Regions from separate parts of the Kocuria sp. PD6 genome, predicted to be linked through region 4. Evidence: riboswitches for the same ligand, from Rfam matches in the RefSeq annotation. Region 4 holds a riboswitch; each other region holds the start of a gene.
The links. A riboswitch is a leader RNA that binds a small molecule or an ion and turns the genes downstream of it on or off. The one in region 4 is predicted to bind thiamine pyrophosphate.
Positions count from the first base shown of each region.

Region 1 (5,196 bases), on a different contig from region 4:
ACGACGCCGAGGACGACGACGCCCTGCCGCAGGACACCTCCGAGTTCAACCACGCGGACGCCCGGTTCGCACCGTCGCGTCACAACGAGGAAGAGGCCGCCGAATCGCCTGGTCACTACAGGGCCGAGAAGTTCTCCGAGGTGCGAGGGAGGAGCCCGCATGACCACTGATCCGGCACAGTTCGCGCCGCTCGCGGTCCTGATCCCGTTCCTCGGCGCCGCCCTGAACTTCATCATCGTCCACCGCAACCGGCTGCAGCGCGGGGTGACCGTGGGCGCCATGGTGCTCACGCTGATCCTGAACGCGTTCATGCTCGCGAACGTATGGAACCAGGGTCCGCAGGTCGTGCACCTGGGGGACTGGGCCGCCCCGTACGGCATCGTGATGGTCGTGGACCAGTTGTCCGCGCTCATGCTCGTGGTCTCCGTGGTGGTGTCCCTCGCGGTGTTGATCTATGCGGTCAGCGAGGGTGTGGCCAGCGGGGACGACGAGGGCCCCATCTCCATCTTCTACCCCACGTTCCTGTTGCTGGTCGCGGGTGTGTCCCACGCGTTCCTCGCGGGTGACCTCTTCAACCTCTATGTGGGCTTCGAGATCCTGTTGACCGCCTCCTACGTCCTGCTCACCATGGGTGGCACGGCGCAGCGGATCCGCGCGGGCGTGACCTACGTGGTCGTCTCGGTGATCTCCTCGATCCTGTTCCTGATCTCCCTGGGGATGATCTACGGCGCCACCGCCACCGTGAACATGGCGGACCTGTCCGTGAAGCTCGCGGACCTGCCGCAGGGCACCCAGATGCAGTTGCACCTGATGCTGCTGATCGCGTTCGGTGTCAAGGCCGCGATCTTCCCGTTGTCCTTCTGGCTGCCCGACTCCTACCCGACCGCGTCCGCACCGGTGACCGCGGTGTTCGCGGGCCTGTTGACCAAGGTGGGCGTCTACTCGATCATCCGCACCGAGACCCTGTTGTTCCCCGGGACGCAGATCAAAGATCTGCTGATGTGGGTCGCGTTGCTGACCATGATCGTGGGCATCCTGGGCGCGCTCGCCCAGATCGACATCAAACGTATGCTCTCGTTCACGCTGATCAGTCACATCGGCTACATGATCTTCGGCATCGCACTGGGCACGCAGGCCGCCCTGGCCGCGGTGGTCTACTACATCGCGCATCACATCGTGATCCAGACCAGCCTGTTCCTGGTCGCCGGGCTGATCGAGCGCCGCGGTGGCTCCACCAACGTGGACCGCCTCGCCGGGATGCTCAAGATCTCTCCGCTGCTGGGGGTGCTGTACATGATCCCGGCCCTGAACCTGGGCGGCATCCCGCCGTTCTCGGGCTTCCTGGGCAAGGTGGCCCTCCTGGAGGCCGGTGTCGAGGCCGGGACGTGGCTGAGCTACCTACTCGTGGGCGTGTCCGTGTTCGTCTCGCTGCTCACGCTCATGGCCCTGATCCGCGTGTGGAACCGCGTGTTCCTGCGCAACGTGGACGACGCCGAGTACCCGGACCCCGTGCTGCGCGCCACCACCGCGGAGGGCCGCCGCCCCCGCACGTCCCGCGCGGTGGCGGGCAAGTCCGGCAGCCGCTTCTCCGGCCGGTCCCCCGTGGTGCTGCTGCCCGGGACCATGGTGGGCGCGACCACCGCGCTCGTGGCGGTGGGTGTGGCACTCACAGTCTTCGCCGGGCCGCTGTTCGATCTCGCGGACAACGCGTCCGAGAACCTGAGCAATCCGGATCGATACGTCAATGCCGTGCTGGCCCCCGTGGGTCCCGGTGGTGTGAGCGAGGAGGGCCGATGAGTACGTCCCCGATGCAGCGACGCTCCCGGAACTCCTTGCGGGCCGAGCTGCCCCTGATCCTGTGGCTCGTGGTCGTGTGGGGTGCCCTGTGGGGTGACTGGAGCGTGGGCAACCTGGTCTTCGGGTTGATCCTCGCGGTGCTCGTGACCCGCACGCTCACGCTGCCCCCGGTGCGGTTGTCCGGGCGGTTCAACGTCCTGCATTTCGCGCTGTTCGTGGTCACATTCATCTGGCAGGTGGCCCGGGCCAGCATCCACGTGTTCGGTGTCGCGCTCATGCAGGGCCCCAAGGTGCACAACGCAGTGCTGCGGGTGAAGCTGCGGCAGAACAATGACCTGCTCATGACGGCCGTGGGTCACACCATGGCGCTGATCCCGGGCTCGCTCGTGGTGGAGGTGGATCGCGGCAACGGGATCCTGTACTTCCACGTGCTGGACGTCTCCACGCCGGGGGAAGCGGAGTCGTTCCGGGAGTCCGCGCTTAATATCGAGGCGGCGTGGATCAAGATCATGGGTTCCAAGGAGGACCTCGCGAAACTGGAGGCCTCGGGTGACGCGGGCGGCGCGGACGCCTCCGGTGCCGTCGCGTCGCCGACCACCAAGATGAACAAGGCCCTGGACGGCCGTGGGGAGGAGCGGCCATGACCATGTTAGACGTCGCCGTGTGGGTGTGCGGTGCGATTCTCACCGTGGCGGCCGCGGGCACGATCTACCGGCTGGCCAAGGGCCCGTCCCTGTTGGACCGGGTGATCGCCACGGACGTGTTGCTCGCGATCGTGGGTGCGGGTCTCGCCATCGAGATGGTGTACAACCACCACTCCAGCAACATCATCCTGCTCGTGATCATCTCCCTGGTGGGCTTCCTGGGGTCTGTGACGGTCGCGCGCAATGTGGGGTTGGAGCGCTCATGAACTGGCACACCGTCCTGGACGTCATCGCGCTGCTGTGCCTCGTGGGGGGGTCCCTCATGTCCCTGGCCGCGGCGGTGGGTCTGGTGCGCTTCCCCGATCTGCTCTCGCGCATGCACGCCGGCACCAAACCCCAGGTCCTGGGGTTGCTCCTGCTGCTCACGGCCGTGGCGATCGAGAGCGGCAATCCCGGCATGATCCCGCTGATGATCCTCGCGTGGCTGTTCCAGCTGCTCACGGTGCCCGTGTCCGCGCACATGGTGGGCCGCGCCGCCTACCGCTCCAAGCACCTGAACCAGAAGAACCTCGTGGAGGACGAGCTGCGCGAGGTCGTCGCTCGCGTCGGCGAGGAAGAATCTCGCTGAGGACGTAATTCTCGGTGGGACCGGGTTCCTTCCGCCCCGTCGCGCCCGGCGCTTCGTATGCTGGGCAACGAGCACGACGTCGTCGGCCGCCCGGTGCCGCCGGCACCCACAAGACAAGGAGAACCTCATGAACAAGGTAATGGACATTTTCGGCACGGTGGCGTCCCTGGGTGGCGTGGCCCTGGCCAATAAGGGCCTGTCCGCGGTGTGGAAGCAGGTCACGGGCAACGAGCCCCCCGCCAAGAACCCGGACCCGGACGAGGCCTGGACCGACATCATCATCTGGGCCGTGATCACCGGTGTGGTGGGCACCGTCATCAAGGTGGGGATCTCCCGCCAGGTGGCCAAGTTCGAGTCCAAGGACTCCGATCCCTCCCGCAGCTCCCAGAGCGAGATCTGAGCCGGCGGGTCCCGCGCCCCCCCTGTACGGGTGGGCCGGGGCCGCGTAGGACGTACGCACGACGGCGGGTGGCCGGGCACGCGAGATGCCCGGCCACCCGCCGTCGTGGTCTAGACTGGCGTCTCAACGACAGGGGAGCGCCACCGCGGCGCTGAGAGTGCGCGTGAGCGCAGACCCTCGAACCTGATCCGGCTCGTACCGGCGCTAGGGAGTCGAGTATCTCAAGGACCCGCTCGCAACGGCGGGTGGTGTTCTTCCCCTCCTGGGATCTTCAGGAGGATTCAGCATGACGCAGGTCGGTAACACCCCCACCCGTACACCTCGCACAAGCGGCAACCGCAGCTCGTCGTGGCGGGTCGTGGACATCGTGGTCACCGCCGTATTGGCCGCGGTGTGCGCCGTGATCTTCTGGATGTGGTCCAACCTCCTGTACCCGGCGGTCTCGGCGGGCACGGTGGCCTACCCGCCGTCCGCGGGGCTCATCGCGGGGGGCTGGCTCGTGGCGGGTACCCTGGGCGCCCTGATCATCCGCAAACCGGGCGCGGCCCTGTTCTGCGAGTTGCTCGCGGCCGTGATCGAGGGCTTCCTGGGAACGCATTTCGGGTGGCTCGTGGTGCTCTCCGGTCTGGTGCAGGGCCTCGGTGTGGAGGTCGTGTTCCTCCTGACCCGTTACCGCCGGTTCGGTCCCGTGACCGCGGCGATCGGTGGGGCTGTATCCGGGCTGTTCCTGGGCGTGAGCGAGAACATCATGTACAACTTCGAGTGGGCCCTGGATCAGCAGGTCGTCTACGCGGCGCTGACCACGCTCTCCGGGGCCGTGATCGCAGGGTTGCTCATGTGGGCCGTGATGAAGGCCCTGCAGGCCACGGGTGTCCTCGGAGCACTGGCCTCCGGCGCCGTGCGCCGATGACCGCGGAACCGACCGTGCAGCTCACGGGCGCGCGGGTGGTCCTGGAGGGGTTCGGATGGCATCACCCCGGCCGCGAGACGCCCAGTCTGGTGGACCTGGACCTGATCATCGAGCCCGGCGAACGCGTCCTGCTCCTGGGCCCGTCCGGGGCGGGCAAGTCCACGCTCCTGCAGGCACTGGCCGGTGTGGATCAGGACCCTGACGGCCGTTCCGCATCGGGCGGGTTGAGCGTCGGGGGTGTCGACCCGCGCGACGCCCGCGGCACGGTGGGCTTCATGCACCAGGACCCCGAGACGCAGGTGGTCCTCTCGCGCGTGGGGGACGACGTCGCGTTCGGCCTCGAGAACCTCGCCGTCCCCCGCGAGCGGATCTGGCCGCGCGTGCGGGAAGCGCTCGCGCGCACGGGTCTGGAGCTCCCGCTCGACCACCCCACCACGGCACTGTCCGGGGGGCAGAAACAACGTCTCGCGCTCGCCGGGACCCTGGCCATGTGCCCGCGGCTGCTGTTGCTGGACGAACCCACGGCGAGCGTGGACCACGAGGGGGCGCAGCAGCTGTGCCGCGCCGTGGCCGATGCGGTGCGCGAGGACGGGACCACCCTTGTGGTCGTGGAGCACAGGGTGGCCCTGTGGGAACCGGTTGTGGACCGTGTGATCGTGCTGGGCGACGACGGTCGGGTGGCCTTCGACGGCCCCGCGCAGCAGACCCTGCAGGACGCCCGGGACCTGCTGCAGCACCAGGGTACGTGGGTCCCCGGCTGGGTGCCGCGCACTCGCACTCCCGTGCATGCCTCGAATGGTATGGATCCCGCGGTACG
Region 1 covers NZ_JAUZUS010000005.1:179,371-184,566, forward strand. Annotated here, with positions in the region: gene Q9R22_RS06485 (Na(+)/H(+) antiporter subunit C) at 1-170, shown strand, start outside; gene Q9R22_RS06490 (Na+/H+ antiporter subunit D) at 160-1,797, shown strand; gene Q9R22_RS06495 (Na+/H+ antiporter subunit E) at 1,794-2,441, shown strand; gene Q9R22_RS06500 (monovalent cation/H+ antiporter complex subunit F) at 2,444-2,707, shown strand; gene mnhG (monovalent cation/H(+) antiporter subunit G) at 2,704-3,069, shown strand; gene Q9R22_RS06510 (DUF4235 domain-containing protein) at 3,197-3,469, shown strand; TPP riboswitch at 3,591-3,697, shown strand; gene Q9R22_RS06515 (ECF transporter S component) at 3,756-4,379, shown strand; gene Q9R22_RS06520 (ABC transporter ATP-binding protein) at 4,376-5,196, shown strand, end outside.
Region 1: it holds a riboswitch for thiamine pyrophosphate, as region 4 does, so the genes downstream of both, Q9R22_RS06515 (ECF transporter S component) here and Q9R22_RS07140 (bifunctional hydroxymethylpyrimidine kinase/phosphomethylpyrimidine kinase) in region 4, are expected to answer to the same signal.

Region 2 (5,196 bases), on a different contig from region 4:
CGGGAGGGTTGAACCCGCTCCCGTTCAGCGCCGACGCCGCCGAGCGGGTTGTGCCCGGCGGCGTCACTCACTGGGGCCCCGGTGATGCGGGCCCTCAGCGCGTCGTGGAGTGCCATGGCACGGCCCCGTTCCACGCGACCCGACCTCGCGACTGACACAGTTTCGGCCCCGGGAAGCGCCCGGCACATGCCCTCCGCAACGACCACCGCAGGGGACGGAAGCCCCCGGTCCCTACGCCTCTGCGGCGTCGTTCCCGAACACCCGGGGTGACGCGCTGCGGTAGCGGCGGTTGCGGACCGCCAGCACACCGCCGGCCAGCACGGCCGCCAGGACCGAGGCGGTCAGCACGGCCACTTTGGCCTGGTCCCCTGCGGCTGCGGACGGGTCGAAGCTGAGCTCCGAGATCAGCAGAGACACCGTGAACCCGATCCCGGCCAGCAGCGCGATCCCCACCAGGTCGATCCACCGGTAGGACGGGTCCAGCTTGCGTCCGGTGAGCACGGTGGTGAGCCACGTTGCCGAGATGATGCCCAGGGGCTTGCCCAGCACGAGTCCCGCGATGATGCCGAGCGTGACGGGGGCGGCGAGCGCCGTCGTCAATCCGTCCCAGCCGCCCACCGTGACGCCCGCGGAGAAGAACGCGAAGACCGGCACCGCGAACCCGGCGGACAGGGGCCGGACGCGGTGCTCCAGGTGCTCGGCGAGCTCCACGGGCTCCCCGGAGGCCTTCCCCGCGAGAACAGGGACGGCGAAACCGAGCAGCACGCCGGCAACCGTGGCGTGGATCCCGGCCTCGTGGACCAGGGCCCACGTGATCACGGCCAGCGGCACCAAGATCACCCACGCGGCCCACGTGCGGTGCGCGAAGAAGCGGGGGAAGCGGTGTGCGAGCAGCCCGAACACGGCCAGCGGGACGAGCGCGAGCAGCAGCGGGAGCACGTGCACCTCATCCGTATAGAAGATCGCGATGATGGTGATGGCCAGCAGGTCGTCCACCACCGCGAGCGTCAGCAGAAACAGGCGGAGCGCGCTGGGCAGGTGCGAGCCCACGATCGCGAGGACGGCCACCGCGAATGCGATGTCCGTGGCGGTGGGGATCGCCCAGCCGCCCAGGGTCTCGGGGCTGCCGAGGTTAACGCCCGCGTAGATCAGAGCCGGGAGGACGACGCCGCCCACCGCCGCCGCAATCGGCACCGCTGCCTTGCCGAGGTCCCGCAGATCACCCGCGACGAACTCGCGCTTGAGCTCCAGGCCCACGAGGAAGAAGAAGATCGCGAGCAGTCCGTCCGCGGCCCAGGCGCCGAGGCTGAGGTTCAAGTGCCACGGCTCGTAACCGACCTCGAGGTCCCGCAGCGCGAAGTAGCTCTCCGCGAAGGGCGAGTTTGCCCAGACGATGGCGATGACGGCGGCGACCACCAGGAGGATGCCGGCCACGGTCTCGCGGCGCAGGACGTCCTGGAGGCGGGAGAGGACACCGCCCGAGGGGTGGTCGGGCTCGCACGGGAGCTCAGGATGGTTGAAGAAACCGGGCTCCGAGACGAAGCCGGAGGACTCTTCCCGCTCCACGGGCTCCGGCGATCCGGGCTCACGGTGGGCAGGGGTGGTCGTGTGGTGCAGGGGCATGGACTTCTCCAATGTCGACGGGCATCACGCTCATTACCGCCGACCAGACTTCCCGGCACACCAGCCAGCAAGGGTAGCAGGGCGCTTTTGCGCGGCGCACGCGGGGCGGCTTTCAAGAAGGTGGTCCCGCAGCAACCCACTCGGCTTCTCTGTCGCTGCGACCCGGGACACGAGACGATCTGGCAGTGACCTGCCTACGGTGGGGGCATGCTGAAACGGAATTCGGTGGGCTTGCTGATCCTGGGGTCCGCGATGGTGGCCCTCTTCGTGATCACCTTCATTGGAGCGCGGGAATCATGGCTGCTCATGACCCTGGAACTGCTTTTCGCCGTCATCTTTCTCACCAAGGCGGTGCAAGAACGGCGTGCAGAAGTCGCGGCACAGCGCCGTCGAGCGGCGCGCCGCCCCGCGAGCAACGGCCTGTCTTGACCGAGCTGCCACCGGCGGGACCGGTTATCCCGGACTGCGGTGCGGCTGTGGCTTGGAAACACGAGTCAACATCAGGCTGATTCCCCACAGGAACAGGACCAGCAGCGGTACGAGAATCATCATGGACGGCTCGTCCACGACTGTCACGCCGCCCACGTTCTCCCAGGTGCATGTGTGGCCCAGTGGCACCCAGCTCCACCCCGGCTCACCGTAGATCGAGCTTCCGTCGCCCAGTTCGCAGGACAGGGATCCGGAGTACACGAGTCGCTCCGCCACAAGCCCTCCGATCCAGGCGAGTACCGCTGCGAGCCACAGCACCCATCCGACGTTCCTTGCCCGCGAAGCGGCTGTTGGGTGTGACATTCACCCGTCTCCGTTCTGGCTGCCGTGCCCCTCCGCCGAGCGCGCTGCCGGTTATTTGGTCTCGCCACTTTCCTATCAGGGTTCCCTGCGACCCCATCCTTCTCGGTCAATCCGCTCACTTGATCCTCGCCAAACCTCCTTGACTACACTGACCACCAGTGACACGGGGTGCCGCCACCCTCCCCCTTCTCGCCCACCTGGCACGGAGTGGGGGACCGCAGCGGCTGAGATGACACCCGTTGAACCTGTCCAGTTAGTACTGGCGAAGGGATGTCACGGTCGCACCGCGCAGGTGGCGCACCGCTTTCTTCGCCGTGAGCCACAGGAGTGAGCATGCGGATCGAGAACACCATCGTCCTGGTCACCGGCGGAGCCCGCGGGCTCGGGGAGCACCTCAGCCGGGCGTTCGCGCGGGAGGGCGCGCGCGTCGTCGTGAACTACCACTCCAGCGAGGAGCGGGCCCGCGCGCTGGTCAGCGAACTCGGGGAGGACAGGGCACTCGCGGTCCAGGCGGATGTGACCGACGCCCACCAGGTTCGGGACATGGTCGCCCGGGCCCGGGAGCACTTCGGCGCGCCCATCACCGTGGCCGTGAACAACGCCCTGGTGGACTTCAGCTTCAACGGGGACGCCCGACCCACCCTCGAGGACCTGACCGCCGAGAACCTTACGCAGCAGTTCCAGGGCGCCGTGGTGGGCGCTCTCAACGTGATGCAGGCGGTCACCCCGGGTATGATGGAGGCCGGTGAGGGGCGCATCATCAACATCGGCACCAACCTCTTCCAGAACCCCGTGGTCCCCTACCACGACTACACCGCCGCGAAGGCCGCCCTGCTCGCCCTCACCCGCACCGCCGCCAAAGATCTCGGCCCGCAGGGCATCACCGTCAACATGATCTCCGGCGGCCTGCTGCGAACCACGGACGCGAGCGCCGCCACCCCGGACGAGGTCTTCGACTTCATTGCCGCCGGCACTCCCCTGGGCCGCGTGACCACCCCCGAGGAGTTCGCGGACACCGCCCTGTTCTTCGCCTCGGACTGGTCCCGCGGGGTCACCGGCCAGAACCTCGTGGTCGACGGTGGACTGGTGATGGACTGACATGGCCGCCCCGCACGACACCGCGCGGACCCCGTCCGCCGCCCCTGCGGCGTCCACCCGTCCCACCCAGGTGAACCAGCCGCCCGGGACACCCGCCCGGACGCTGCACCTCAACGCCTTCCTCTACGGGGCCGGCCACCACCAGGCCGCGTGGCGCGCGCCGGGCTCCCCGGTGCACCGCCTCACGGACATCGCCTACTACGAGGAGCTCGCGCGGACTGCCGAACGCGGTCTGTTCGACGCGGTGTTCTTCGCGGACGGGCACAGCGTGGGTGACGTCTCCGGCGGGCCCCGCTGGAGCCTGGAACCCCTGACAGCGCTGTCCGCGATGGCGCGGGCCACCGAGCGCGTCGGCCTGGTGTGCACGGTGTCCACCACGTTCTTCACCCCGTTCCACGCGGCCAGGATGCTCGCGTCCTTGGATCACATCTCGGGCGGGCGAGCGGGGTGGAACGTGGTGACCTCCATGTGGGACTCCGAGGCCCGCAACCACGGCTACCGGGCCATGCCGACCAAGGATGAGCGCTACGAGCGCGCCCGCGAGTTCGTGGAGGTGGCCCGCGCCCTGTGGGCCAGCTGGGACGAGGACGCCGTCACCGCAGACCCGGAGGGCCGGTGGGCTGAGCCCTCCAAGCTGCACCGCCTGCACCACGAGAGCCGCCACTTCCTGGTGGATGGACCCCTCACGGTTCCGCCCTCCCCCCAGGGGGAACCGGTCCTCTTCCAAGCGGGTGCCTCCGGGCCCGGCAAGGCACTCGCGGCCGACTTTGCAGAGGGGATCTACGCCGTGGCCTACGACCTGCCCGCCGCGCAGGAGTACTACGCGGCGGTGAAGGCCGAAGTGGCCCGCGCCGGGCGTGATCCCGGTTCCGTGATCGTGATGCCCGGTCTGGTCACGTACGTGGGCCGCACGCACGAAGAGGCCCTCGAGAAGCAGGCCCGCGTGGACCGTTTGCTCCCTGTGGAGCAGTCGCTCGCACAGCTCTCCACGTTCGTGGAGCAGGACTGCGCGCAGTGGGACCTAGATGCGCCCGTGCCCACGCTGCCGCCCCTGGAGGAGTTCACCGGTCCGCAGGGCCGCTACGGCACCATCCTGCGGATCATCGAGGCCGAGCGCCCCACGGTCCGCCAGTTGCTCGGCCGCCTCGCCGCCGGCGGGGGTCACTGCACGATGGTGGGCACCCCGGAGTCCATCGCGGATCGCATGCAGGAATGGTTCGACAACGCCGGCGCGGACGGCTTCAACCTCATGCCGCCCGTCCAGCCGGACTCCCTGGACGACTTCGTGGACCTCGTGGTCCCCGAACTCCAGCGCCGCGGCCTGTTCCGCACCACGTACACCGCCACCACGCTGAGGGGTCACCTCACGCGGGGTTGAGGCCCCGCTGCGCAACCCCGCCACAGGACGACGACGCCGCCCCGCACGGCGGGCGGGGCGGCGTCGGCGGCGGCGCCAGCGGTGTCGTCGTCGATCGGGAGGGTCCGGTCAGAGGAACGGGCGCAGCGGTACCAGGATCGTCTCGGCGACCCGGGCCATGGGGTGGCGATCGCGCCATTGGGGCGAGGACAGCTCCTCACAGTGCTCGCTGTCAGCGAGGAAGACCTTCTCCATCTCGGCCGCGAAATCCGGGTCCACGATCTCCACATTGGTCTCGTAGTTGAACGAGAGGGAGAGCCGGTCGA
Region 2 covers NZ_JAUZUS010000002.1:54,730-59,925, forward strand. Annotated here, with positions in the region: gene nadE (ammonia-dependent NAD(+) synthetase) at 1-12, shown strand, start outside; gene nhaA (Na+/H+ antiporter NhaA) at 232-1,623, opposite strand; gene Q9R22_RS01845 (hypothetical protein) at 1,831-2,052, shown strand; TPP riboswitch at 2,570-2,703, shown strand; gene Q9R22_RS01850 (3-oxoacyl-ACP reductase) at 2,749-3,513, shown strand; gene Q9R22_RS01855 (LLM class flavin-dependent oxidoreductase) at 3,515-4,891, shown strand; gene Q9R22_RS01860 (phospholipase D-like domain-containing protein) at 5,000-5,196, opposite strand, start outside.
Region 2: it holds a riboswitch for thiamine pyrophosphate, as region 4 does, so the genes downstream of both, Q9R22_RS01850 (3-oxoacyl-ACP reductase) here and Q9R22_RS07140 (bifunctional hydroxymethylpyrimidine kinase/phosphomethylpyrimidine kinase) in region 4, are expected to answer to the same signal.

Region 3 (5,196 bases), on a different contig from region 4:
TTGAGCGCCTCGGTGACCATGACCGAGCCGATCGTGGCCGGGAGCATGCCCAGCACACCGCCCTCGGCGCACGAGGGGACCTGGCCCGGCGCGGGCGCTTCCGGGAACAGGTCGCGGTACACGGGGCCGTGACCGGACCAGAACACGGAGACCTGGCCGTCGAAACGCAGGATGGAGCCCCACACCACGGGGATGCCGGTGAGTTCGGCGGCGTCCGAGACCAGGAAGCGTGTGCCGAAGTTGTCCGCGCCGTCCATGATCAGGTCGTAGCCGGAGAAGATCTCCAGGACGTTGTCGGTGCTCAGCCGCTCGGGATGGCGGTGCACGGTGACCAGGGGGTTGAGCCGGGCCACGGCATCCGCGGCGGAATCGACCTTGGGCCGGCCGATGTCGGCCATCCCATGGACCACCTGGCGTTGCAGGTTGGACACGGATACGACGTCGTCGTCGACCACGCCGATGGTCCCCACCCCGGCGGCCGCGAGGTACTGCAGCGCGGGAGCGCCGAGCCCGCCCGCGCCGATCACCAGGACGCGTGCGTTCTTGAGCCGACGCTGCCCCTTCTCGCCCAGTTGCGGCAACGTGAGGTGGCGTGAATAGCGTTCGAGTTCCTCGCGACTCAGATCGGAGGCGGGGGCCACGAGGGGTGGTAGCGGGGTGCTCATGAAACCTGCGATTCCAGCTGTGGGGTGGTGGATGAAGGCGCGGGCCAGTCCCCGCGGGGCGCGTCGGCGGTATCGATGCGCCCGGCCATGGGCGAGGACGCCACGGCGTGCGTGCGCCGCGCGATCCGCCCCGCGCCGCGGGCCAGGTGCCCCGCGAGCACGGCGTGCTTCATGGCACTCGCCATGGCCACGGGATCCTGCGCGCGGGTCACGGCGGACGCGAGCAGGACGGCGTCGCACCCGAGTTCCATGGCCAGGGCCGCCTCGGACGCCGTGCCGATCCCGGCATCCAGCACCACGGGCACGGACGCGCGGGACGCGATGAGTTCGATGTTGTGCGGGTTGAGGATCCCCAGACCCGTGCCGATGGGAGCACCGAGGGGCATCACGGCCACGGCCCCGGCGTCCTCGAGCCGCAGCGCGAGCACGGGGTCGTCGGACGTGTACGCGAAGACCTTGAAACCGCGCCGAGCGAGTTTCTCGGTCGCGTCCAGCAGCTCCACACCGTCCGGGAGCAGGGTGTCCTCGTCCGCGATGATTTCGAGCTTGACCCAGTCCGTCTCCAGCGCCTCGCGCCCCAGTTCAGCGGTCAGCAGAGCGTCCCGCGCGGTGTAGCACCCCGCAGTGTTGGGCAGCACCCGGATGTCGTTGCGGCGCAGCAGCCCGTACAGGCTGTCCTGCGGTGTCCCGGTCGACGACGCCGCTGCGCCACCTCCCGCGCGACCGCTCGCCCAGTTCGCCGTGCCGGATGCTTGCGCGCCCGCTGGCGAGGCGGGGCCGGGCGCGAAGCGGCGCAGGGCCACCGTGGTCAGTTCCGTCCCGGAGGCCAGCAGGGCCCGTTCGAGCATCGCGAAATCGGTGAGGCCCCCGGTGCCCATGATCAGCCGGGACGAGAGCTCCACCCCGGCCACGGTCAGGGGGGTTCCGTGCGTGGTCATGTTCAGCCTCCCTGCACCGCGGTGACGATCTCCACGGATTGACCCGCTTCCACGGGGGTCGTGGCCCACAGGGAGCGGGGGATCACGGCGTCGTCCACCGCCACGGCGATCCCCAGGGGATGGCCGTCCGCGGCGGTGCCCTCAGGTGTGATCTCGCGGCCCGTGAGGTCGACGACGGCGCTCGCGACCGTCAACCCCGGGGTCACCGCCACGGGGGAGCCGTTCACGACGGCCGTGGAGGAATTGTCTGTGGTCTCGGGCGCGATCATTCGAGTCCTCCATGCATCTGGGGATAGCTCTCGGGTGTGGTGAACGGGGCCTCGGGGGCGGGGTTCGAGTGCCGGGCCGGGTCGGTGTCGGCGAGGAACGCGGCGTCGGACCCGTGGTCCGCGAGCGGGTCCAGGACGCCGGTCACGAGCTCCGCCGCGAGCCGGGACGCCACGGGGGTCAGCAGGATGCCGTGACGGAAGTGACCCGTGCTGATCACGAGCCCGGCCACCGAGGTCTTCCCCACGTACGGCAGGTCGTCGGAGGTTCCCGGGCGGGCGCGGGCCATCATCTCCAGGACGTCGCAGTCGTCGATCGCGGGGACCACGGCGCGCGCGTCCCGCAGCAGTTGGTGTACGCCACCGGCCAGCACGGATTCGCGCCCGTCCTCGCGGCTCGTGGCGCCCAGCACCAGGGTCCGGTCCTCGCGGGGGACCATGTACACGGGTCGACCCAGGACCTGGGCGCGCACCGTGCGCGTGAGCAAATGCGATTCCCCGGGGGCCAGGGCGGTCTCGGGAACCCGCAACCGCAGGATGTCCCCGAACACCGGGCGCAATCTGAGGTCGAGTCCCTCGGGCAGCCCGCCCATGGTGTTGGCGGTCAGCCCGGTGGCCACGACCACGGCGTCCGCGGGGATCACCTCACCGGAGTCCACCTGCACGCCCGTGGCCTGCCGGGGTTCCCTGCGGGACGTCAGCACGGTGTCCACGCGGGAGGTCAGCCACTGCGCCGGTCCGGCGTCGGGGACGTCCCCGATGGTGGTCAGCTGCGGGCAGTTCAGGGTCTCCACCAGGGCGGCCGCGAGCATCCGGGGGTCCACCTGGCGGTCGGAGACGATCCGTACCGCACCGCTCAACCGCGGCGCAAGAGCCGGTTCCAGGTGCCGGGCCTCCCGCGTGGAGATCTCCTGCACGTCCATCCCGGAGGCGATCTGGTGTGACGCGAGGTCGGAGAGGGATTGGGCGTCCGCGGCGTCGGCGGCCACCACGAGCGTCTCCTCGGTGCGGTAGCCCGTGGGCAGGCCCGTGGCCGCGGTGACGCGCTCCACGAAGTCCGGGTACTCCGCGGCGGAGGACCGCATGAGGGGGTAGAGGCGTTCCTGGCCGTACTGGGTCTCGGCGATCGGTGCGAGCATGCCCGCGGCCGCGCGGGTGGCGCCCCACGCCGGGCGGGGATCGACGACGGTCACGGCGGCCCCGCGGCGTCGTAGTTCGAAGGCCGTGGCCAGGCCCACGAGACCAGCTCCGGCCACGACCACGTGGTCACCGAGGTGCTCGGGCATTGTTCCTCCCTCCGGCGGCATGATCCGCATCAGGTGATCCGGTCGGCGGCTCACGCCCTCTCAGCCCGCTGCGGTGGTTGTTGCCAACGTGTGCGGACTCCCGTGGAGTTCGTCGAACGGCGACGAACGGCCCTGCCAGTCTAATCACCCCTAGCTGTGGAACGCAGGGGGACTTCGCGGCGGGCTGATCGGGCGAGGTGTCCGCGGGCGCGCGGTTCGTGCCACGATGGCCGCATGGGACACACGAGCCAGACGGGTACCGGGCGCCGCGCCGCCCTCGAGAACGCGCGACTGTACGTGTGCGTCACGGCGCGCCACGAGCGCGGTGACCTGCGCGAATTTCTGCACGCCGCGTACGAGGGCGGGGTGGACATCATCCAGTTGCGGGACAAATCCCTCGAGGCCGCCGCGGAGATCGAGGCCATCGAGGTACTCGCCGACGTCGCCCGTGAGCACGGCGCACTCTTCGCCGTCAACGACCGTGCGGACGTCGCGCTGCTCACCGGCGCGGACGTGTTCCACGTGGGCCAGGGCGATCTCACCACCGCGCAGGCTCGGCGGGTCCTGGGGGACGACGTGGTGATCGGGCGGTCCTGTCACTCCCCGGCCCAGGTGGACGCCGCCGTGGCCGACGCCGGGCTCGACTACTTCTGCACCGGGCCCGTGTGGGAGACCCCCACCAAGCCGGGTCGCGCGGCCGTGGGGCTCGAGCTGTCGCGCTACGCCGCTCAGCACGCGGGGGACAAGCCCTTCTTCGCGATCGGCGGGGTCGACACCGCGCGGTTGCCGTCCGTGCTCGACACGGGTGCCTCGCGCATCGTGGTCGTGCGGGCCGTGACCGATGCGCAGGACGTCACCGCGGCGGCGCGGGCGCTGCGGGACACGCTGCCCGGGTGAGACCCGATCTTTGAACGCGGTGGAGCGGCGGCGCCGCGGTGGGATGGCACCGCTCGGGTAGCGACGTGTTCGGTGGGGTGGTGCGCGTCGGGGCGGAGTCATGGAGTCATGGCGCCGCAGTGTCTTGCCGTCGCGCGGGTGGCACGGCTCGCTCGGTACGCGGAGCGGAACCGTTACGGGGTCCCGCACTGCCCGGGGTGCTGCTGGCACCACGGGGTGACACCGGGGAACTTCCCCCGGTGATCGGCCACCCACCGGTACACGCGGTCCTGGACCCACCGCACGGGCGGTAACCGGTAGAACGGCTCGAACACCCGGATGCCCAGGGCGGTGTCCAGGGTCACGGCCACCGCGTGCGCCCCCGAGGATCGCTCACCGGAACGGGATAGGACGGCCCACACCGACGCGTTGCCCTCCGCATTCGTCAGTCCGAACCGCTCCAGTACGCCGGGGACCTGGTAGGCGTGCAGGGCGATCCGGTCATGGCGGTCCAGTGTCCGGGCCCATCCCACGCAGCGCGTGCAGAACCCGCAGTTGCCGTCGAAGACCAGGTGCAGGGACGCGCCCTGCTCGGTGCCCCGGGGGTTCACAGCAGCACCGTCCCGTCGATGCACGCGGTGCAGTGTCCGCCCACGAACACGTGGTCCCCGTCCGACGTCACGGTCACGAGGCCGCTGCGTCCCATGAGGGTGCCCTGTCGGGCGATGTAGTTCGCGGGCGCCCGGCCCGTACGGATGAGCCACTGGGCCAGGCTCGCGTTGAGGCTTCCCGTGACGGGGTCCTCGTACCCGCCGGTCCCACCCACGAAGGCGCGGACCTCGAACTGGTGCGGACTGCTCTGCGGGTGGGGACCCACCACGCCGATCTTGGCGCCGTGGAGAGCGGGAAGGTCGGGCTCGATCGCCAGGACGTCCTTGGCGCCAGCCAGAAGCAGCGCGGCCCAGCCGGGGCCGTTGTCGACCCACTGATGGGCGACGACCTGCTCGTCCCGCAGGCCCAGGGCCGCGGTCACGCCCCCGAGCAGTTCCGGGCCCAGGTCTCCCGTGCGGTCGGTGGGTGGGGCCTCGAAGGTCAGTGCGCCGTCGTCGGACGGGCGGATCCGCACGAGGCCCGCGGCGCATTCCTGGACGATGACGTCCTTGGC
Region 3 covers NZ_JAUZUS010000005.1:241,645-246,840, forward strand. Annotated here, with positions in the region: gene moeB (molybdopterin-synthase adenylyltransferase MoeB) at 1-665, opposite strand, end outside; gene Q9R22_RS06795 (thiazole synthase) at 662-1,603, opposite strand; gene thiS (sulfur carrier protein ThiS) at 1,606-1,872, opposite strand; gene thiO (glycine oxidase ThiO) at 1,869-3,155, opposite strand; TPP riboswitch at 3,145-3,269, opposite strand; gene thiE (thiamine phosphate synthase) at 3,390-4,052, shown strand; gene Q9R22_RS06815 (thiol-disulfide oxidoreductase DCC family protein) at 4,226-4,666, opposite strand; gene Q9R22_RS06820 (PhzF family phenazine biosynthesis protein) at 4,639-5,196, opposite strand, start outside.
Region 3: it holds a riboswitch for thiamine pyrophosphate, as region 4 does, so the genes downstream of both, thiO (glycine oxidase ThiO) here and Q9R22_RS07140 (bifunctional hydroxymethylpyrimidine kinase/phosphomethylpyrimidine kinase) in region 4, are expected to answer to the same signal.

Region 4 (5,196 bases):
ACTCGATCTACAAAACTAGCCACGCGGCTCCTCGGTGGTAGGGGTCACCTGCTGCGAGCGGGTCGACCGGGGTCTTCTGAAAAGACTAGAGGGTGAGCGCGTGAAGCGCCCACCCTCTAGTGGTCGCCGCCACGGAGTCGTGGCGGCGGGTGGACCCAGGGGTCCGAACGAGAATTACTCGGCGGTCTGAATGTTGACCACGCGGCGACCGCGGCGGGTGCCGAATTCGACGGCGCCAGCGGCCAGGGCGAACAAGGTGTCGTCCTTGCCGCGGCCCACGTTCACGCCCGGGTGGAAGTGCGTACCGCGCTGGCGGACGATGATCTCGCCGGCGTTAACGGACTGGCCGCCGAAGCGCTTCACACCCAAGTACTGGGCGTTGGAGTCACGGCCGTTGCGAGTGGAGCTCGCACCCTTCTTGTGTGCCATGGTGTGTGCCTACCTTCGTTGGAAACGTATGTGGGGAGCCGGATACTCAGGCGTCGATGCCGGTGACCTTGACGGTGGTCAGTTCGGCGCGGAAGCCCTGACGCTTCTTGTAACCGGTCTTGTTCTTGTACTTCATGATCGAGATCTTGGGACCGCGCAGGTCCTCGACGATCTCGGCGGTGACCTTGACGTTCGCCAGGGTCTTGGAGTCGGAGGTGACCTTGTCCCCATCGACCAGCAGCAGCGCAGGAAGCTCTACGGTGCTGCCTGCCTCGCCGGCGACGCGGTCAAGGGTCACGAGGTCTCCGATGGAAACCTTCTCCTGGCGGCCGCCTGCGCGGACAATCGCGTACACCACTTGGGAACTCACTTCTCTCGACATCTATGGACTACGTGTGTGGGTCGGGCGTACTCCTGGAGGACTGCGAATGTCGAGACATCACGCCGCGGTGATCCATGACCGACCGCATTCTCCGCGTGGCTATCGCATCGATTCAGGATGTCCGCCCGAGTGTGCCGCAACCTGGTGCGTGAACTGGATATGACACACACCGGCGCTCGGCACCGACACCCCAGCCTACCCGATCACCCGAAGTCATGCCAGTTGCGCCGCGGCGCGCCGCTCGCCCTCTGGCGACGTCGCCGGGGTCGTCTGCGCGAAGAAAGCCAGCTCGAGCGCGCACGCCCGGTGGAACGCGCGGCGCATGTGCTCCCTGGTGGCCGGGTCCGCGTGGGCGGCCTCCCGGTCCACGATCCCGCGCACCGACTCGGTCGCGGTCTGGAAGTCCGGATCGTCGTATGTGCTGAGCCAGTCGGCGAACGGGTGCTGCGGTCCCGCGACGCGGGCACGACGGGTGAGCTCCGCACCCACGTGGGCGTAGAGCCAGTAGCACGGCAGGATCGCGGCGGAGCCCACCGCGAAGCCGTCCTGACCCGTGCGCGCCAGCAGGAAGTCCGCGTAACTGCTCGTGACGTCACTCGGCGGCATGGGCTCCCGGTCCCCGAGCCGGGCGCGATGCAGCGCGGACTCGACCGAGACCACGGAGGCCGACGCCGCGGCGAAGTGTTCGCGCGAACGCTCGTCCGGGGCGGAGGCCGCGAGCAGGGCCAGCGCCCGGGAGTAGTACTGCAGATATTGCATGTCCTGGTCCAGGTACAGCTCGAACTCGCCCGGGTCCAGGGTGCCGTCCCCGAGGCCCCGGATGAACGCCAGGGCGGCAATGCGTTCACGCACCGGGGCGCTCTCCTCCCACAGTTCGTCGGTGAACCGGGGGCCCTCGGATTCCGCGGCGGCCGTCATCACGAACGCCGGATCCGTGACGAGGTGCTGGACGTGGTGCATGTGGTGCACGGGACCGTTGCCGTGACCCACGTGCAACTCGTCCGCGCCGCGCAGTGCACCACGCAACCATGTGCGGGCCGTGCGGATCGCCTCGGGCCAGTCCCCGGTCCGCGCCACGACCGTGGCCACCGCGGAGGACAGCGAGCACCCGGTGCCGTGGGTGTTACGCGTGTGCACCCTGCGACCCTCGAACAACGCGGCGGGTTCGTCCTGACCGGGGAGCAACAGGGCGTCCGGGGTCGTGTCCCCGGCCAAGTGGCCACCTTTCACGAGGACCCGGGTATGGAACGCCGCCGCGACCGCGCGTCCCTGCTCGAGCGCCTCGTCCCAGGTCGCGGCCACGGGGCGCTCGGCCAGCACCGCGAGTTCCGGGAGGTTGGGGGTGATCAAATTCGCGTGGGGCAGCAGCTCCCGCAGGGCCCGTTCGGCGTCCGGACGCAGCAATCGCCCGCCGGCCGTGGCGACCATGACGGGGTCGATCACGACCACGGGTGCGCGCCCCACCATGAGCCAGTCCCGGACCGTGTCGATGACCTCCACGGAGCCGAGCATCCCCACCTTGATCGCGTCCAGGGTGACGTCCCCGGCGACCGCGTCCAGCTGGTCCCGCAGGACCTGGACGGGTGGGGTGTGTACGCTCACGACGCCCCGGGTGTTCTGGGCGACCACTGCGGTGATCACACTCAGCCCGTACCCGCCCAGTGCGGCGATGGATTTCAGGTCCGCGGCGTGACCCGCCCCGCCCGTGGGATCGGTTCCGGCAATAGAGAGGACGCGGGGTATGGCGGTAGAAGGCGTGGTGTCCACGACAATCCCTTCGCTAGTACGAGCTAGATCAGGTTCGACGGGTGTGTTCTCAGCCGCAGTGCGCAGCACCCCGTGTGTGTGTCCCCGATCATGCCACAGGGGCACCCGGAATCCCGGGTGCCCCTGCGGTGCTCGCGTGGCGACGGATCCAGCCGCCGGTCACTCAGTCCTGCTTGCCGGTCATCGTGATGTCCTGAGCCTTGATGCCCACACCCACGATGGTGGGCTGGTCACCGGACGCCGCGGGGGTCGCGGCCCCGGCCTCCGCGGTGAAACGGCTGACCTGCCGTTCCTGCGTGTACTCGTGGGTCTCCACCCTCGCGGTTCCGGGCGCGGCCGCCGGCGCCACGGCACGCCGCGACCCACGACGCCGTCGGGCCGGAGCCGCCGGCGCCTCCGCCGGCCGGTTCCCGCCGGCGGACGACGCCGCCCCGGAACTCTGCTGCTGCGCGGCACTCGTCTGCCCTGCACTGGATTGCGCAGTCCCGGAGTTCGACGGCGCGTGTCCGGCGGCCGACCGCTTCGACACGGCCTCTCGCGGCTGGGGCGCGGCGTCCGCATCCTGAACGGCACCCTCGGTCGAGGTTTCGTCCTCGCCCGCATCCGTGAACGCGGCGCTCAGCGAATCCAGGGACAGGGCCTCCTGGGTGCCCTCGCTCCCCCGCTGCTCAGACTGCCCGTGGGGCAGTTCGATGACCTCGCCGTGGATCGTGAGGCTCGCGGACGAGTCCCCACCGGAACGGTCCTCGGACCGGGAATCCCCGCGCGAGTCGTTCCCGGAACCGTCCCGGTCGGAACCGTCGTTCTGCACGGCGTTGTCCTCGCCCTGCTGACCGCGACCGCGGCTGCGCTTGCCGCGGCGCTTGCGGCGACGGCGCCCGCCCTCGGACTCCCCGTGGGAGTTCTCGGACGCGTGCTCCCCGCCCTGCTGACCGCGGGAGGTCTGCTGCTCCTGGGAACCGGTGTCCTCGGCCTGCCCGCCCCCGGACTGCGGTGCGGTGCCCTGGGAAGCATTCCGTGCGGCGTCGCCGGACTCGTCGTGGGAGGAGGCCGCGGCGATGTTCGCTAACGCCGTGCGGGTGGCCTCCACGCGCGCCTGGTCCGGCTCGTCCGAACCGTGGTGCTGGTTGCCGTTCCTGGGCTTGTCCTGCGCACCGTTGTGCTGCTTGTTGCGCGAACGCTTACGCTCGTGTCGAGTGCCGCGCTGGTCGGAGGGAGCCGCGCCGGAGCGGCCCTTCAAGGGGTGGTCGTGGACCACGACGCCGCGGCCCGCGCATTCCTCGCACGGCTCGGAGAAGACCTCGAGCAACCCCGTACCCATGCGCTTGCGCGTCATCTGCACGAGACCCAGGGAGGTCACCTCGGCCACCTGGTGCTTCGTGCGGTCCCGGCCCAGGCACTCCACGAGCCGGCGCAGTACGAGATCGCGGTTGGACTCCAGAACCATGTCGATGAAGTCCACCACGATGATCCCGCCGATATCACGCAACCGCAGTTGCCGCACGATCTCCTCGGCGGCCTCGAGGTTGTTCTTGGTCACGGTCTCCTCGAGGTTGCCCCCGGAGCCCGTGAACTTGCCGGTGTTGACGTCCACCACGGTCATGGCCTCGGTGCGGTCGATCACGAGCGATCCGCCGGAGGGCAGGAAAACCTTGCGCTCGAGGGCCTTCTGGATCTGCTCCTCCACGCGCATGTGCTCGAAGAGGTCGTCATCGCCGGTCCAGCGCTCGAGGCGGTCCAGCAGGTCGGGCGCCACGTAGGTCACGTAAGCCTCGATGTTGTCCCACGCCTGCTCGCCCTGGACCACCATGGCGGAGAAATCCTCGTTGAAGACGTCCCGCACGGTCTTGATGGTCAGGTCCGGTTCCGCGTACAGCATCTCCGGGGCCAGCGTCTTGGTGGACTTGGCCTTGTCCTGGATCTGCTCCCACTGCGAGCGCAGCCGGTTGATGTCGTTGGTCAGCTCGGTCTCGGAGGCGCCCTCCGCCGCAGTGCGCACGATCACGCCCGCACCCTCCGGCAACCGGTCCTTGAGGATCTTCTTCAGCCGCTGGCGCTCCACGTCCGGGAGCTTGCGGGAGATCCCCGTCATGGAACCGCCCGGGACGTAGACGAGGTAGCGACCGGGCAGGGACACCTGGCTCGTGAGCCGAGCACCTTTGTGCCCCACGGGGTCCTTGGTGACCTGCACGAGCACGGTGTCCCCGGACTTCAGGGCATTCTCGATCTTGCGGGGCTTGCTGCCCAGCTCGGCGGCGTCCCAGTCCACCTCACCGGCGTAGAGCACGGCGTTGCGGCCGCGGCCGATGTCCACGAAGGCGGCCTCCATGGACGGCAGCACGTTCTGCACCTTGCCCACGTACACGTTGCCGATCAGCGAGTCCTGCTGGGTGTGCGAGACGAAGTGCTCGGCAAGGATCCCGTCCTCGAGCACACCGATCTGGATCCGGTCGTCCTTCTGTCGCACGAGCATCTTGCGCTCCACGGATTCGCGCCGGGCCAGGAACTCGGCCTCGGTGATCACGTGGCGGCGGCGGCCGAACTGCCGGGACTCACGACGACGCTGACGCTTGGCCTCGAGCCGCGTGGAGCCCTTGACCCCGGTCACCTCGTCGCTG
Region 4 covers NZ_JAUZUS010000006.1:63,389-68,584, reverse strand. Annotated here, with positions in the region: gene obgE (GTPase ObgE) at 1-23, opposite strand, end outside; gene rpmA (50S ribosomal protein L27) at 175-429, opposite strand; gene rplU (50S ribosomal protein L21) at 476-787, opposite strand; gene Q9R22_RS07140 (bifunctional hydroxymethylpyrimidine kinase/phosphomethylpyrimidine kinase) at 1,025-2,578, opposite strand; TPP riboswitch at 2,566-2,661, opposite strand; gene Q9R22_RS07135 (Rne/Rng family ribonuclease) at 2,742-5,196, opposite strand, start outside.